Regions from separate parts of the Shewanella sp. T24-MNA-CIBAN-0130 genome, predicted to be linked through region 1. Evidence: predicted binding sites of a transcription regulator. Region 1 holds the regulator's gene; each other region holds the start of a gene.
The links. Region 1 encodes sigma-54, which starts transcription at its own class of promoters, with help from an activator protein. Its sites were predicted from a motif close to GTTGGCACGNNNNTNGNNT; they were not measured.
Positions count from the first base shown of each region.

Region 1 (6,221 bases):
GAACCTTCGTACCACTTCGATAGCCCTGGTGATGACCAAAAACTGTGTGACCTGCCCCACGGGTATTTTAGCTGCACAAGCGCTACAAATCATGGATGAAAAAAACATCAACGGACTGGTTGTCGTCAATGAAAAACACCAACCGATCGGGGCATTAAACATGCTCGATATGGTTAAAGCTGGAGTCATTTAATCATGTCAGAATCAACCTCGTGTCACCAAGGATTTTACGGCCCTATCAGTAATGATATTTGGCAGCGAGCTCAGAAAATTAAACTGTTAATCTGTGATGTCGATGGGGTCTTTTCAGATGGACGTATTTATCTCAGTAATGCTGGCGAAGAACTCAAAGCCTTTCATACTCGCGATGGCTACGGTATACGCTCAGTTCTCACTAGCGATATTCATGTTGCCGTCATTACAGGTCGTCAATCAAAAATTGTCGAAACCCGAATGACCGGATTAGGAATCAAACATATTTATCAAGGCATTGATAATAAATTTGAACCTTTTGAGCAACTTATGTCGCTGTATAATGTAAGCGCCGAACAAGTAGCCTACATTGGCGATGACATGGTTGATCTGCCCGTAATGAAAGCCGTAGGTCTCTCCGTGTGTGTCGGCGATGGTCATCCGTTTGTAAAACGACATTGTCACATGACAACGACCTTAAACGGCGGACATGGAGCTTTGCGAGAACTGACTGACTTATTACTCTTAAGCCAAGATAAATTTGCCAGTGCTCATGGAATGAGTATATGAATCGGATCACCCTAAGTATTGTGGCTTTTTTTGGTCTTGCTTTTATGTTGTACTGGCAAGCACAAATAAAACGCAGTGAAATGGACTCGGTGAAAGTACCTGGTATTGAGCGCCCTGACTTTATTGCAGATAACCTACGCACCACGGAATTCAATCAACAAGGTTTTGTCGAAAGTCGAGTCAGCGCCGAGCACATGGAGCATTATGCTTCAAGTGACATCACTCACTTTACCAAACCGATATACCTCATTTACCCTGAAAATGGTAAAGCACAATGGCAATTAAGTGCAGATCGAGGACAATTGAATAAAAACACCAGCAAAGTCATATTAGAAAACAATGTTATTATTGATGCCATTGATATAGAAGAACCCCTGCAGTCATTGAGTACCCAAGCGGTGACGGTAGACTTAACCACTATGATAGGCACCTCACAAGAGATGGTGTATATCAAAGGCAAAGGGTTTATTATTAAAGGCTTAGGCCTACATGCTGACTTGAATTCGCAACAATTATCGCTACTGAGCCAGGTAGAAGGAACATATGAGCCACATTAATCGTCTCCACACTCGCGCCAATGTTATGTTATTGAGCAGCATACTTTGCCTGTTGAGTTTGCCTGCTATGGCGAAACAAGGTGATCTGAAACAAGAATTAAAAATTGTTGCGGTTAGCCAATTTGCTGACATAAAAAATAACCAAATCATTTTTAATGGTCCGGTTAAGATTGTCCAAGGCAGTATTAATATCAATGCTGATGAATTACGGGCGTTTACCCCCGAAAACAGCACCAGTAAGAAACTTATCGCCACTGGCAAACCCGCGACGTTTTCACAAGAATTAGATGACGGTCAAATTGGTACTGCCAGTGCCGACGAAATATCCTATGACCTTGCGACTACCACGCTAACATTGACAGGTAATGCCAAACTTAATCAATCGGGTAGCCAAGTGACCGGTAATCGAATTAAGTACAACATCAATGCGCAAGAGCTTATTGCTGAAAGTTCGGGCACAGGGCAAGATCGGGTTATCACCATTATTCAACCTGAGAATTTCCAAGACGAGTCTGCGCCAAAGCAAAAACTCCCTGAAATCCCAGTTAAAAAGCAGATCAAACCATGACCCAAATAACCTTAACCGCTGAAAATCTGGCTAAAAGCTATAAAGATCGTCAAGTTGTTAAAGATGTCAGTTTAACGGTTAAAACAGGCCAAATTGTTGGGCTTTTAGGCCCCAATGGTGCAGGTAAAACAACCACCTTTTATATGGTTGTCGGCCTAGTGAAAAGTGATAAGGGTCGAATTTTAATTGATGATGACGATCTCACTGACGATCCAATGCATCTGCGAGCTCGCAAAGGCATTGGTTACTTACCACAAGAAGCCAGTATTTTCCGTAAACTCACAGTGTATGACAACATTATGGCCGTGTTGCAAACCCGCAAAGAACTCAGTACAAACCAACGTATTGAACAGCTTGAGCATCTATTAGAAGAGTTCCATATTACCCATATTCGAGACAGCCTAGGCATGTCGTTATCGGGTGGTGAACGTCGTCGTGTTGAAATTGCGCGCGCTTTAGCCGCCAATCCAAAATTTATTCTACTCGATGAGCCCTTTGCTGGTGTTGATCCGATTTCTGTCATCGACATAAAAAAAATCATTCAACAACTTAAAAGCCGAGGTCTAGGAGTATTAATTACCGACCATAACGTACGTGAAACGTTAGATGTCTGTGAGCGAGCTTATATCGTCAGCCAAGGTAATTTAATTGCCGAAGGCACACCTGATGAGGTATTGAGCAATCAACAAGTTCGGGCGGTGTACTTAGGTGAACAATTCAAGCTATAGTTACTTTACGGGCCTTTAGTCTATCTAACTCATTTGATTGAACGATATCTAAACAGCGTTAAACATCATTGATGTACGTGACAATCCATTACAGTTTTATAAATTGTCACTTTTATGGAAATCATCTAGGGATAAGCGGTAAATGAAAGCGTCACTCCAACTTAAAATGGGTCAACACTTAACCATGACCCCACAATTGCAGCAAGCCATTCGCTTACTGCAATTATCGTCATTGGAGCTACAGCAAGAAATCCAACAAGCATTGGATTCAAATCCATTACTTGAAATAGAAGATGAGTTTTCTGAAGCAAAAGACCCCGTAAAAGAAAATCGCGACCAAGCTGATACAGACTTCAGTGACAACAGCATTGTCAATATTGAAAAAGACACCTCAACAGTCGACACAGCAGAATCTATGACCAAAGAAACCATGGATGATTTAGCCATGGATACTACATGGGATGAAGTGTACACCGCCTCGCCGATGTCAGGTTCAGGTAGTGCTAGCATGCGCGATGATGACATGCCGTTTCAAGGTGAAACCACCGAAGGTCTGTATGAACATTTAGAATGGCAGAAAAATCTCACTCCATTTTCAGAGACCGATCTTGCCATTGCCACAGCGATCATCGACGCCGTGGATGAACGCGGTTATTTAACCCAAAGTACCGACGATATTCTCGAAGCCATGGGTGACGAAAATGTTGAGTTAGATGAAGTTGAAGCTGTATTAAAACGAATTCAACACTTTGATCCCGTTGGTGTTGCTGCACGTGATTTAAGTGAATGTTTATTGATCCAATTAGCGCAATTCTCTAACACCACACCCCATATCGATAATGCCCGTTTGCTAATCAAAGACTATTTAACCTTAATTGCTGGGCGTGATTTTAGATTATTGATGCGCAAAACTAAGCTAAAAGAAAATGAGTTACGTGACGCCATCACCCTAATCCAATCACTCAATCCTCGTCCAGGCTTATTGATCACCGCCACCGATGACGAATTCGTTATTCCCGATGTCACGGTACTAAAGAAAAATGGCCGTTGGGTTGTAGAGTTAAACCCAGACAATATGCCCAAAATTGGCGTTAATCAGCAATACGCCGCCATGGCTAGAAGCAGTAAAAATCAGTCTGACAGTCAATTTATTCGAGGCCATTTGCAAGAGGCTAAATGGTTTATTAAAAGTATCGAAAGCCGCAATGATACTCTACTCAAAGTGGCAAATTGCATTGTGCAATTTCAGCAAGGCTTCTTTGAATACGGTGAAGAAGCCATGAAACCTATGGTGCTAAATGATATTGCTGAAGCAGTAGAAATGCATGAATCGACAATTTCACGAGTCACCACACAAAAATATATGCACACCCCACGTGGACTATTTGAACTAAAGTACTTCTTCTCTAGCCATGTCAGCACTGACGATGGCGGGGAATGCTCATCAACAGCAATTCGTGCTTTTATCAAAAAGCTGGTTGCCGCAGAAAACCAGAAAAAACCATTGAGTGACAGTAAAATGGCTCAACTTCTGGCAGAACAAGGCATAAACGTTGCTCGTCGTACGATTGCAAAATACCGAGAAGCAATGCTAATCCCGCCCTCAAACCAACGTAAGAGTTTATAACCTACAAGGTTGTGGAGGATTTTCTATGGATATAAATCTGACTGGACGTCATGTCGAAATAACTGAATCTTTACGTGAGTATGTTAATGGTAAATTTTCAAAGCTTGAACGACACTTCGATCAGATCCATAATGTACACGTTGTACTCCATGTAGACAAATTACAACAAAAAGCAGAAGCCAAAATCCACGTTAATGGCGCAGAGATTTTTGCTATGTCAGAAAATACTGATATGTATGCTGCAATAGACGCCCTGATCGATAAACTCGACCGTCAGGTAATTAAACACAAAGAGAAGTATACAAAACACTAACGATGGAACTTTGTACCATTCTGCAGCCGGAATGCACTACCTGTGCCACACCGGGCAGTAAGAAAAAAGTACTGGAACTCATCAGCAATTTAGTCGCTGCCCAGTATCCAACCCTGTCTTCGCAAGAGGTTTTTGAAAGCCTATTAGCGAGAGAAAAAATGGGTAGCACAGGTATAGGAAATGGCATTGCGATACCTCATGGTCGATTAACGACCATCGATCACCCCATCGCGATATTTGTTAAATGTGAAGAAGCCATTGCCTTTGATGCAATTGATAAGCAGCCCGTGGATATTTTATTTGCTTTGTTAGTACCTGCAGACCAGTGCCAACAACATTTAGGCACGTTATCGAGTATGGCTAAAAAGCTCAGCGATAAGCAAATATTGAAACAGCTTCGCAAAAGCCACAACGCAACAGAACTTTATCGGGTTATAACTGCATGAAACTTGTCATAGTATCGGGACGTTCAGGTTCAGGGAAATCCGTTGCCTTAAGAGTATTAGAAGACCTAGGATATTATTGTGTCGATAATTTGCCTCTACCCCTCATTGGCACATTACTCGCTCAGCTCAAGGGCAGTAATGATTTAGTTGCGATTAGTGTTGATGTCCGCAACATTGCTGAACAAGGCAAAGTGCTTCAAGACCAATTAGCCCTACTTGAACATGACACTGAAATTATCAGCTTCTTTCTAAATTCCAATGATAAAGTGTTACTTAAACGCTACAGCGAAACACGCCGATTGCACCCGTTATCTAAAAATCATATTTCACTGCAAGAAGCGATCAAATTAGAAGGCCGTTTACTTGAGCCTACCGCAAAAATTGTTGACCATTACATTGACACTTCGGCGCTAAATATCTACGAGTTAAGCGACCAAGTTAGGCAAATACTACTAGGCAGTGTCGATAAAGAATTGGTCATTAACTTTGAGTCTTTTGGCTTTAAGCACGGCATGCCGACTGAAGCGGATTTTATGTTTGATGTACGCTTTTTGCCCAATCCACACTGGGAAATAGAATTGCGCCCATTGACAGGATTAGACGAACCCGTACAAGAATTTTTAGGGCGTCAGCCATTGGTCAACAAGTTCATTTGGCAAATTGAAAACCTATTTGAAACCTGGATGCCACACCTAGAACGTAACAATCGCAGTTACCTGACTATCGCGATTGGTTGTACGGGTGGCCAGCATCGTTCGGTATATATTGCAGACCAATTAGCAAAACGATTTAGGCAAGGCAGTAAACACACTGTTAATGCTCGCCACAGAGAATTAAGTATAAGTGAACTCACCGCTAAGTGAGCATAGGATTGCATGAATGATCAAACTTGAACGCCAAGTTACCATTTCCAACAAATTAGGATTACATGCCCGTGCAGCAACAAAACTCGCGGTATTAGCCGCCGATTTTGACGCGAACATCACCTTAACTCAGGGCGAAAAAAACGCCAGTGCCGCAAGTGTGCTTGGGTTGTTAATGCTTGAAAGTGGAATAGGGAAAATGATCACCGTGACCGCAAAGGGTCCAGATGCCGAAGTAGCATTAAATGCAGTGTGTGATCTGATTAATGCTAAATTTGATGAATCTTGCTAAATCAGTGAAGAGTACGATTCGCGAGTCACTCACTTTTTAATCCACTATTATTCTTATTACACGTG
Region 1 is NZ_JBEOPP010000003.1:143,377-149,597, reverse strand. Features, by position in the region: gene AAEZ02_RS02445 (KpsF/GutQ family sugar-phosphate isomerase) at 1-193, shown strand, start outside; gene kdsC (3-deoxy-manno-octulosonate-8-phosphatase KdsC) at 196-762, shown strand; gene lptC (LPS export ABC transporter periplasmic protein LptC) at 759-1,319, shown strand; gene lptA (lipopolysaccharide transport periplasmic protein LptA) at 1,306-1,887, shown strand; gene lptB (LPS export ABC transporter ATP-binding protein) at 1,884-2,615, shown strand; gene AAEZ02_RS02420 (RNA polymerase factor sigma-54) at 2,758-4,242, shown strand; gene hpf (ribosome hibernation promoting factor) at 4,268-4,555, shown strand; gene ptsN (PTS IIA-like nitrogen regulatory protein PtsN) at 4,558-5,001, shown strand; gene rapZ (RNase adapter RapZ) at 4,998-5,864, shown strand; gene AAEZ02_RS02400 (HPr family phosphocarrier protein) at 5,881-6,156, shown strand.

Region 2 (6,221 bases), on a different contig from region 1:
GAATATCGATCATGGCGACCATTTCTTGCACTGAATTGACATTACTGCCTTCAACTGCGCCACTGACAACTTCAACCCCGGGGTCCTTTGGCGCATCGCCACCGGCAATCAGGCGGAACAAACCATCTTCACCGCGCATCATGTTCTCGTTACCAGGATTAACTAATTTAATCCTCGCCACTTCTTCAACCACTTCGGCAGTCGCCCCTTGGGGCCTAACTGAAATAATACCGTTGGCCGAAATTTCTACTTTCTCAATGGGGATAGGCAACACAATAGGACCGGAATTGCCCATCACAGGGCGATTGCTGCTATTTAACAGCAAACCGGTACTGTCAAATTTCAAACTGCCTGCACGGGTGTAAGCTTCTGAACCGTCAGCCGCTTGTACGGCAACCCAGCCATCGCCCTTAACTGCGATATCAAGGTCGCGACCTGTGGTTTGAATGGGACCGCCGTTAAAGTTACTGCCGGGGCTTTCCATCATCGCAAATACTCGCGTAGGCAAGCCTTCACCAAAGGCCTGCATTGAACGGGCTTGGACCATGTCAGCTTTAAATCCATCAGTATTGGCGTTGGCAAGATTGTTAGCACTTACTGCTAAGGCATTCATACCTTGCTTTGCGCCACTCATGGCAATATAAAGAAATTTGTCCATTTGTTGCTCCGTCAAACTTTCTGCAAAAACAATTTATATACACAGAATAAGCAAGCATCATGCCAATGAGTTTTAAGGCGGATTATGGAGATGTAATAGATTGAATCAGTTAAGAATTAACATTAACGAATAACTCATGAGTGTCAAAAAAGTATCAAACAACACCAGGGAATAATAACGAGGACTAATAATGAGGACTAATAATGAAGGGGTAAAGGCAAGGTGTTGCCGCAAACGGCAACACCTATCATGACGTGTGGTTAACTTAGCGGATCTGTAATATGGTTTGGTTTAAAGTATTGTTCACTTCAAGGGTACGCGAGTTGGCTTGGAAGTTACGCTGAGCCGAGATTAAATCCACAAGCTCGGTGGTTAACTCAACGTTTGACTGTTCAAGCGCAGAAGATTTTATATCACCAAAGGTACCACTATTGGCCTCTCCCGCTAATGCTGCACCTGAATCGATACTGGCTTTCCAAGACGTATTCCCCACCTGAGTGAGTCCTTGCTCATTGGCAAAACGCACCAAGGCTACTCGTGATAACGGCACCGTTGAGCCATTACTGTAGCTTGCGGTCACTAATCCATCAGCGCCAATACCTACGTTAGTCAATCGGCCAACGGTAATACCATCTTGGGCTAATTTAGTTACTTCAAACGGAGAAGCATACTGGGTTGGATTATCAAACTTTATATTAAGAGTTTGCGTACCATCGGCCTCAGGGCCTAAAGTATTTGCACCCGCAGTGCCTAATGACTCCGTGGTGATCGAAACGGGGTCGCTGCTTATATTGGCACCTACTGAGTTAAAGGTAAGCACGGCACCCGACCATGTTCCTCCTAATCCATCGGGATCAGCAGCTTCTGCCAATGCACTATTATCTTTGGTGCCATCATCATCAGTATCTGTTTCATAACTGCCAGCAACAGTCGTGTCAACAGGCTTTCCATCAACCGCATAAAAGGCCACCCAATTACTTTCGCCAGTATATGAACCCTGCTCAGGCTTAATAAAGTAACTGGTCATAATATGTGACTCACCTAGCGAATCATAAATCGTCACTGAGGTGGAATTATTAAAGGTGTCAGAATCTTTAGGATTAAAGTTAGCTGGATCTAATGCATTCTCTCCCACATTAAGATTCATCTGTATTTCAACGTTTGACGATTTTACTGGGCTGCCCGCTTTATCTGGGATCTCAATGGGTTTGGTGGTGGTTAAGCTCACCGACGTTGAATTACCATCTTCATCAACAGGGAAACCTTGTAAAAAGTTACCTGCTGAGTCAACCATGTAATTGCCTGAATCAACTTTAAATGCACCCGCACGAGTAAATGATTGATCTTTAGTGCCTAATTCTGACGAGGTAACAAAGAAACCCCCTCCACTTATCGCCATATCTAGCGAGTTACTGGTAAATTGCAAGCTACCTTGATGAAACTGTTGCGCAACTTGTGAGGTGGTGGCACCGCCGCCCACTGCGGTTTTACCGTTGGAAAAAATAGAATTGGCATACACATCAGCAAACTCTGTCCGAGACTCTTTAAAGCCAATAGTATTCACGTTCGCGATGTTATTCGCGGTTGTATTTAAGTCTTTTTGCGCGGCAGCAATACCACTCAGTGCGATATTAAATGACATGTTTCACCTCTCACAATTAATTCATTTATGATGACAGCCAACTCTTTATTGATGGCCGTATTATGTTTCAGATACTGCGAGTACGTCAGATAACTTAATTCCACCTACTCCACGCAAATTCAAAATAGCGCCTGTCGCCACAGTGCCCAATGACACACTGGTAACATGGGCATAAGTCGATACGGCTAAATCTTCCGACGTTCCATCCACTTTACCGCTAGCCTTAATGGCGTAATTACCGGCTTCTGCGGGTTGGCCATCTGAATCTAAACCATCCCACGTCACATCAACATTGCCGCCTTTACTGCCATCAATATTAAAGCTCTTAATCAGCTGACCCGACTCATCTTCAATTCTGACCGAAATAGATTCGATGGTTGATGGCGTACTGATCACCCCTTTAATTTCCGAGTTTTCAGTAGAAATAGCCCCAGTATCAGAAGGAATAAGCACTTTACGGCCCACTAAACCAGAAGCTTGCAATGCTTGGCTAGAACTCATCACAGTATTGAGGTTAAGAATTTCATCATTAAGATTTGAAATACCATCGACTGTGGAAAATGATGCCATTTGGGCAATCATTTGATCATTATCAACCGGTTTAAAGGGATCTTGCATCGACAACTGTTGACTGAGTAAAGCAAAGAAATCATCTTGCTTTAACATCTGATCTTTTGCTTCAGGTATCGCACTTTCTTCAGGTAAGCGAATTCCGTCAAGAAAAGGATTACCTGTGGTCGTGGTGGTCGTATTTGCCTGCACAGAATTTTTGGTTGTAGCACTTGTGTTTGAAGCACTACTGGACTGTTGCGGTAAAGACTGACTGTAAGAGTTAACGAGGCTCATTGTTACCTCCTTGAATAATCATACTATTTACCCATCCTTAACGTCTGTTGCAACATAGACTTAGTTGCATCAGCCACCTGAACGTTCATTTGATAAGAGCGTGATGCAGAAATCATATCGGCCATTTCTTCCATCACATTGACATTAGGTTTGTAAATAAAACCATCACCATCCGCCATTGGATGGTCTGGCGAGTATTCTTTTAATAATGGTTTGTTACTTTCGACAATGCCTTTAACGCTGACGCCAGGCGAACTGTCTTGCTGGCTATTGGCTTTTAGCATTTCGGCCTCAAAAACAGGATGACGTGCACGATAGGTTTTATCGACACTGCTTGACACCGAATCAGCATTGGCAATATTACTGGCGGTAGTATTCAAACGCACTGACTGCGCTGACATACCCGAACCAGACACATTGAAAATATTGAATAAACTCATGATTAGTCACCTCTCAATGCTTTACGCATGCCATTAAATTTGCCCTCAAGAAAGCCTAATGACATTTGATATTCGAGCGAATTTTGCATAAATGCTGCTTGTTCTTTCTGGGTATCGACGGTATTACCATCGCCAGTATCGGCCTGATTTGGTATACGATATTGAACATGTTGTTGACTTAACGCCGTTAAATCAAAATGTTTGTCTGTGGTTTGACTCATACTCAAGCCCTGTTGATGCGAGCTTGCCGATTTCATGGCAGCAGCAAAATTAACATCTTGAGCTTTATAATGAGGAGTATTGGCATTGGCGATATTACTTGAAATTACTTCTGCTCTTTGAGCTCGAATGCCCAAAGAATATTGGTGAACACCTAATGCATTATCGAAATTAATCGCCATAAAATTGCCTCCATCAGCTAACTGATAGTAATAAAGCAAGGGTTATGCCAACAATTTAATTTTTAAACGAATAAAAGACAAAAACAAACATGCCGACGAATGCCGGCATGATAAATAGCTTAACTTGTTATTTTATCTATATTTTCTTTTGGTAATAAATACCAGGATTACAGCGAACCATAGTAAACTCATCACTTAAGCCTGCTAGAGATTCTGACGCACCCAAGAATAAAATACCTTTGGGATTAAGTGCGGCAGCAAATTGCCGCAAAATTTTAGTCTTTGCCTCTGGCCCAAAATAAATCAATACATTACGGCAAAAAATAATATCGTACTTACCTAATAAGCTATAACTTTCAAGTAAATTATGTGCTCTAAAGTTAACTAAACGCTTAACATTATCTTTCACTGTCATGTTGCCCGACGGTAAAGCATCAAAAAACTGACGTTTACGCTCTTCAGACAAGCCACGAGCCAGCGCTAAACCATCATATTCAGCATTCTTACAGCGCTCTAACATTGATGGTGACAAGTCCGTTGCCTGAATCGTCGCGCCGCCCGGTAAAGCACCGGGTTTACGCTGTTGATATTCCAACACTGTCATCGACAAAGAGTAAGGTTCTTGCCCAGAAGAACATGCCGCTGACCATATTTTTAACGGTCTGCCAAGCTTACTGTATTCAGGCAGTAGAGTATTGTTCAGTAATTCAAACGGATAACGGTCTCGAAACCATAAGGTTTCATTGGTGGTCATTGCATCTATCACTTCAGCACGCAGCTGACGTTCTATCGGTTTCATCGACTTTTTAACCACCTCAGACAAAGAAGGTAAATTATGCTTCCCCATCAACGGCGCTAAACGACTGCGGACTAAATATTGTTTATTCTCACCTAACACAATACCGCTATGCTGCTCTAAAAACAGCCTAAATTGATTGTACTCTGCTTCAGCAAGTGATTTATCTGTCACATTAACTTCCTAATATGTGGCCAATGAGCTAAGCCTCTAATATTGTTCAATATTAGAGGCTTATAAACTCAAATGTTTGTTAACCGCTGAGGCTAATTCATCGGGGTTAAACTTAGCAATAAAATCGTTAGCACCTACTTTTTCTACCATTGCTTGGTTAAACACACCACTTAATGATGTGTGTAGAACTACTTTTATGTTCTTTAATTTTGGATCATCACGAATTTCAGCAGTTAAAGTATAACCGTCCATTTCTGGCATTTCGATATCTGAAATAATCAGCGGGATCTCAACTGAGACATCATCCATTTCAGCGGCAATATTTTTCAGCATGATCAACGCTTCTTTACCATCTTTAGCGGTATCGATTTGCAGATTTAACGACTCTAACGAACGAATAATTTGTTTGCGTGCCACCGTAGAATCATCAATAACCATAATATGATAATGCTGTTCTTTATCGATAGTTAACGTCTCACTGACTTCTTTACTGATAGAGGTCTTAACAGGTGAAATTTCATCAAGAATTTTTTCAACATCCAAAATTTCAACCAGCTCACCTTCAATCTCAGTCACAGCCGTTAAATATGAAGAACGTCCTGAACCTTGGGGCGGCGGCAAAATAGATTCCCAATTCATATTGATGATACGCTCAACAGAACTGACCAAAAAGCCTTGAACACTGCGGTTATATTCGGAAATGATAACAAAGCAATTTTCAGTTGATGTCAGTGGACGCCCACCGGTTGCTGCACTTAAATCGATAATAGAAATGGTTTCCCCACGAATATGCGCAACACCTTTAACATAGGGGTTTAGCTTAGGTAGCCTTGTCAGTGGAGGACATTGTAATACCTCTTTTACTTTAAATACGTTAATACCAAAGCGTTGACGACCGTTAAGCTTAAACAGTAACAGCTCTAATCTGTTTTGTCCGACAAGCTGGGTACGTTTATTTACTGATTCTAAAATGCTCGACATAACACAGCCTTGTAGTTAACTGTTACTCAAAAGAATAAAATTGTTGGTTAACATTATAGTGAACCTTGGTTTAATATAATACGCTTGCTAGCTATTTTAACCTCAACCTGGATAAGAGAGGGGATAAATCGTTAAAAATGGGTTTATTTCAAGTCTGCAATATCAAACATGCCATGTGTTTTGCTAATAAAGGTGCACTCACATGTTAACAATAGTGTTAGTCGCCGCGCCAATAGCGGGCCTATTGTGAGTCGATACAAGGTGAATAGCCGAACAAAGGGCC
Region 2 is NZ_JBEOPP010000045.1:10,357-16,577, reverse strand. Features, by position in the region: gene flgF (flagellar basal-body rod protein FlgF) at 1-658, opposite strand, end outside; gene flgE (flagellar hook protein FlgE) at 924-2,300, opposite strand; gene flgD (flagellar hook assembly protein FlgD) at 2,361-3,146, opposite strand; gene flgC (flagellar basal body rod protein FlgC) at 3,170-3,586, opposite strand; gene flgB (flagellar basal body rod protein FlgB) at 3,589-3,987, opposite strand; gene AAEZ02_RS16100 (CheR family methyltransferase) at 4,124-4,957, opposite strand; gene AAEZ02_RS16095 (chemotaxis protein CheV) at 5,018-5,938, opposite strand.
Region 2: a site for sigma-54 is predicted at 4,021-4,039, ahead of flgB (flagellar basal body rod protein FlgB). Genes of this name have one in related genera too.

Region 3 (6,221 bases), on a different contig from region 1:
CGACGCATCGCGATCTTGAAACCATGATTATAGACAACTCATTTCGTGAAGATTTATATTATCGACTCAATGTGTTCCCAATTGAGATGCCTGCACTAAGCGAGCGACGTGATGATGTGCCCTTATTACTTCATGAGTTAGTCAGTCGAGTATTTAATGAGGGGCGTGGTAAGGTTCGTTTCACCCAACGAGCCATTGAATCGCTAAAAGAACATAATTGGTCTGGTAATGTGCGTGAATTATCGAACTTGATTGAGCGGTTAACGATTTTGTTTCCTGGCGGATTGGTCGATGTTAACGATTTACCGCATAAGTATCGTTATATTGATGTACCAGAATACTGTGTAGAAGTCAGTGAAGAGCAGTTAGAGCGGGATGCGTTAGCGTCGATATTCAGTGATGAAGAGCCTGTAGAAATACCTGAAACGCGGTTTCCGAGTGAATTGCCGCCTGAAGGGGTTAATTTAAAAGACTTACTGGCGGAATTAGAAATTGACATGATCCGTCAAGCACTTGAGCAGCAAGACAGTGTTGTAGCAAGAGCGGCTGAAATGTTGGGTATTCGTCGTACCACATTAGTTGAAAAAATGCGTAAATATGGTTTAGGTAAAGACTAACTAAACGCTATTTCTAGAAACGCTATTATTAAACGCTATTACTAGAAACGATAGCTGAGAACCATAGCTGAAAACCATAACTAAAAACCATAGCTAAAAACCATAGCTAAAAACGATAGCTAAAAACAATTACCAGCACTATACCATTGACCTAAATCATAAAAACATACTATTGAGTGTGTTTTTTTTGTTTTTAATGTTTGATTTCACTGTTAGGTTAATGTCAGTTCAGATCTTTTCAGTATAGACACACTATTTGTCAGTAATCAGCAAACAAATTGTTTGGCACAGTAAATGCATTAAGCTAGTTAAATGTTATTCTTTTGACGGAGCGACCATGTATTCAGCACGAGCGTTAACACATACAGATAATCCCGATTTTGGATTGTCTGCGTCAGCTTCGTCTAGCATCACAACTGATGCAGAGATTCAATCGTCTGCTATTGGCGCTTATTCAGTGCTACAACGAAAAGCTAATGTGCTTCGTAAAGGCGTTGCCCATTCTAGCGCGGCTGTTGCTACTCCTGTTATCAGCCCTTATTCTAGTAAGGCCGCTAATATGTCTAATCAAATGGCGCATATTCTTCAAGCCATGCCATCTGGCGTGGTGATCATTGATGGCGACGGCGTGGTAACGCTTGCTAATCCTGTTGCAACCGAACTTCTTGGGCGACCGCTCCAAGGTGCACGTTGGTTTGATATTATCCATCGCGCGTTTGCCCCACAAGATGATGATGGACATGAAGTCTCCCTTAAAAATGGTCGCCGGGTAAAATTAGCCATTACCCCATTAGCGCCAGAGCCGGGGCAGTTGATTGTATTAACCGATCTAACCGAAACCCGCTTATTGCAGAAAAACTTATCTCATTTACAACGTTTATCGGCGTTAGGCAAAATGGTGGCGACATTAGCACATCAGGTGCGCACCCCATTATCTGCGGCTTTGCTGTATGCCTCTAATCTTGGCAGTTCCAAATTATCGGACTCAGCACGAAGTAAGTTTCAATCTAAATTGGTTGACCGATTGAATGAGCTAGAGCGTCAAGTAAATGACATGTTACTCATGGCAAAGGGACGTCAAGAGGGAATGGCTGAATCGGTTACAATGGATGAGATTATTGGACAGGTTATGGCCAATTGCGAGCCTATTGCAGATAAAAAACACTGTCAGCTTGTGGCTGAAGACACCTCAAATTCATTGATGCTTGCCAATGCTAACGCACTCAGTTCAGCAGTGAACAATTTGGTGATGAATAGCATTGAAGCGGGCGCAACAAAAATAAAAGTCAGCGCGAGTGAAACCCCTGAAGGACTATTACTCGATGTTATCGATAATGGCAAAGGGCTCGAACCGTCAATGCAACAACAAATACTTGAACCTTTTTTTACCACTAAAAGTCAAGGTACAGGATTGGGCTTAGCGGTTGTTCAGTCGGTAGTGCATAACCATGGCGGACAAATACAGTTGTCGTGTAAACCTGGAATGGGTTGTCATATTCGATTGAGCTTTCCGCACATTAGCAAAGCAAGTGATCAGGAGGTGATGCGTGGCTGAAGCCAATATTTTATTAGTTGAAGATGATGCTGATTTACGTGAGGCATTACTCGATACGCTAATGCTCGCCCATTACGACTGTGTTGATGTTGGCAGTGCTGAAGAGGCTATTTTGGCCTTAAAAGTAACCCATTTTGATATGGTGATTAGCGATGTGCAAATGGACGGTATTGGTGGCATGGGGTTGCTGAGTTATTTACAGCAGCACCAACCTAAACTGCCGGTCTTATTAATGACCGCTTATGCCACCATTAACAGTGCGGTTAGTGCAATGAAATTAGGCGCAGTGGATTACCTTGCTAAACCATTTGCGCCTGAAGTGTTGTTGAATCAGGTGTCCCGCTATTTACCCTTAAAGCAAAACCACGATAAGCCTGTGGTTGCCGATGAGAAAAGTTTAGCCTTGTTGTCGCTGGCTCAGCGTGTGGCAGTATCTGATGCATCGGTAATGATCATGGGGCCGAGTGGCTCAGGTAAAGAGGTGCTGGCGCGCTATATTCACCAACATAGCCAACGCCATGACCAGCCGTTTATTGCGATTAATTGCGCTGCAATACCCGAGAATATGTTAGAAGCGACCTTGTTTGGTTATGAAAAAGGCGCGTTCACTGGGGCTTATCAGGCATGCCCTGGTAAGTTTGAACAAGCCCAAGGTGGCACCATATTACTTGATGAAATATCTGAGATGGAGCTGGGGTTACAAGCTAAGTTATTGCGGGTGTTACAAGAACGTGAGGTTGAGCGTTTAGGTGGCCGTAAAACCATTAAACTGAATGTTCGCGTACTGGCAACCTCAAACCGCGATCTTAAAGCGCTGGCCACCTCGGGTGAGTTTAGAGAAGATTTATATTACCGAATTAATGTATTCCCGTTAACGTGGCCTGCGCTGCATCAACGCCCTGCCGATATTTTACCGCTTGCGCGGCATTTGATTATTAAACATGCTAAAGCATTTAATATGACCTCAGTACCACAGCTTGATGACGGTGCGACTCGGCGTTTATTAACCCATCGCTGGCCGGGTAATGTGCGAGAGTTAGACAATGTTATTCAACGGGCACTGATATTGCGGGTTAATGATGATATTGGCGTTAATGATATTATTTTAGACTCTGGCGATGTGGCGTTAGTGGCACCAGAATATGTTGACACTGATAAGTCTGCCGAATTAGAAGGCTTAGGTGGCGAATTAAAAGCCCAAGAGCATGTGATTATTTTAGAAACCCTAAATCAATGTCAGGGTAGTCGGAAAATGGTCGCTGAAAAACTCGGGATCAGTGCTCGTACGTTACGTTATAAAATGGCAAAAATGCGCGATATGGGGATCCAATTACCCGCTTAGTGCCAATGCTTGTGCTAATTGATTATTTGTTCAAGCTTATTTAATTGATTGATTTTAAAGTTTTATTTTATAATTAAGACAAAAAGTGACCTATTTTATATGGTAAATAGGTTACTTTCGCCTGCCTATTGTTGCCTTTTGCCTGCCTATTTTCTAATTGTTTTATAATTGTTTTCTACCTATCGCCTACTAATTGTAATATTGGCATCTAAATTGCTATAAATCATTATCAGTTATTGTTGTCGTCAAAAAGCCGACGAAAGGGAGTTACATCGTGCAGATTAGCGCAAATCCATTAATGCAAGAAATGCAGTCACTTCGTGGCGAAATAGCCCCTTCTATTGGTTCATCAATTCGTCCTAATTTAACCCAGCAAGTCAATAACACTACCGGTGCTGATTTCAGCCAGTTGTTGTCTCAGGCGGTGGGTAGCGTCAATGAACTACAACAAGCATCGTCAAGTTTAGCCTCGCGTTTAGATATGGGTGACACCACGGTTAGCTTGTCTGATACGGTTATTGCGCGTGAAAAAGCTGGCGTTGCCTTTGAAGCAACGGTGCAGGTACGTAATAAACTTGTCGATGCTTATAAAGAAATCATGAATATGCCTGTTTAGTCGCAGATCAAATAAAATAACAACATCAGATATAGCAGGTAAGTATTGTGAGCACAGACTTAATGGTAGGTTCAAATTCAACCGCTGATACCGGCGTACGGCAAGAGAACCCGTCTGGGCTTCTTGGCGGCATTGGTGGCGCCGATATGATGCGCCAAGTGATCATGATCTTGGCATTAGCGATATGTCTTGCTATGGCTGTTTTTGTGATGATGTGGGCCCAAGAGCCTGAGTATCGTCCACTGGGTAAAATGGAAACAACTGAGATGATCCAAGTCTTGGATGTACTTGATAAAAATCAAATCGATTATCAAATAAATGTCGATGTGGTGAAAGTGCCTGAAGACAAATATCAAGATGTTAAGTTATTACTCAGCCGAGCAGGTGTTCAAAGTAACACCCAGGCTAATGATTACTTAAGCCAAGATAGCGGATTTGGTGTCAGCCAACGCATGGAGCAAGCTCGCTTAAAACTCAGCCAAGAATTAAACTTGGCTCGGGCTATCGAAGAATTAAAAAGTATTAGTCGTGCCAAAGTTATTCTAGCGTTACCAAAACAAAACGTTTTTGCTCGTAATGCCTCTAAGCCAAGTGCAACCGTGGTGGTGAGCGTTCGTCGTGGTGGATTAGGCCAAGAAGAGATCGATGCGATTGTTGATATTGTTGGCTCTGCGGTGCAAGGACTGGTGCCTTCTCGCGTGACGGTGACGGACTCAAATGGTCGTTTACTTAATTCTGGTAGTCAAGATGGTACCTCTGCTCGAGCCCGTCGTGAACAAGATCTCGTGCAACAACAAGAAGCAGAATACCGTAAAAAAATTGAATCAATATTGATGCCTATTTTAGGACCTGAGAACTTTACTTCTCAAGTCGATGTCAACATGAACTTTACCGCAGTAGAGCAAACTGCAAAGCGCTATTCTCCTGACTTACCCGCTGTTCGCAGCGAAATGACCATTGAGCGAAACTCATCGGGTCAAAGCTCTGGCGGTATTCCTGGTGCGTTAAGCAATCAACCGCCGACGGAGTCCGATATTCCGCAAGTGGCGGGTGAGGCGACAAGCTCAACTGTGTCAGGTAATTTTTCAAAAGAAGCCACGCGTAATTATGAGTTAGACACCACGATTAGTCACACTCGTCAGCAAATTGGTGTGGTTCGCCGCGTCAGTGTGTCAGTTGCGATTAACTTTAAACCTGGGCAAACGGATGAAAATGGTCAGGTCACTCGCGTGCCGAGAACAGAACAAGAATTAACCAATATTCGCCGTCTTTTAGAAGGCGCGGTAGGCTTTAGCACCCAACGCGGTGATGTGCTTGAAGTGGTAACGGTTCCCTTTATGGATCAGTTAATTGAAGCGTTACCAGAACCGGATATGTGGGAGCAGCCTTGGTTTTGGCGTGCGATTAGACTGGCTTTAGGTGCGATTGTTATTTTAGTGCTCATTCTGGCCGTGGTTCGACCTATGCTGAAGAAGCTAACCAATCCTAATGGGATTAAGATGCCCGATGATGTTCATCCTGGACATGAATTAGCTGAAATTGAAGATCAGTATGCAGCCGATACCTTAGGTATGCTTAATACTAAAGAGGCGGAATACAGTTATGCCGATGATGGGTCAATTCATATACCTAATCTGCATAAAGATGATGATATGATTAAAGCAATTAGAGCAATCGTGGCCAATGAGCCAGAGCTTTCCACGCAAGTAATTAAGAACTGGTTACAAGACAATGGCTAATGAAAAAAAAGAAAGCGTAGAAAAAGCAGAAAAAGCTACGGGATTTGACCTGGATTCGGTTACTGGTGTTGAGAAAACTGCCATTTTACTGCTCAGTTTGAATGAAGCGGATGCGGCGTCAATTTTAAAACACTTAGAACCTAAGCAGGTGCAAAAAGTGGGTATGGCGATGGCGGCGATGGATGAGTTTGGTCAAGATAAAGTCATTGGGGTTCACAAGTTATTCTTAGATGATATCCAAAAATTCTCGTCAATTGGCTTTAACAGCGAAGAATTCGTCCGTAAAGCGTTAACCGCGGCGTTAGGTGAAGATAAAGCGGGCAACTTGATTGAACAAATTATCATGGGCAGC
Region 3 is NZ_JBEOPP010000045.1:31,096-37,316, forward strand. Features, by position in the region: gene AAEZ02_RS16190 (sigma-54 dependent transcriptional regulator) at 1-617, shown strand, start outside; gene AAEZ02_RS16195 (sensor histidine kinase) at 955-2,172, shown strand; gene AAEZ02_RS16200 (sigma-54-dependent transcriptional regulator) at 2,165-3,514, shown strand; gene fliE (flagellar hook-basal body complex protein FliE) at 3,789-4,130, shown strand; gene fliF (flagellar basal-body MS-ring/collar protein FliF) at 4,193-5,869, shown strand; gene fliG (flagellar motor switch protein FliG) at 5,862-6,221, shown strand, end outside.
Region 3: a site for sigma-54 is predicted at 3,715-3,733, ahead of fliE (flagellar hook-basal body complex protein FliE). Genes of this name have one in related genera too.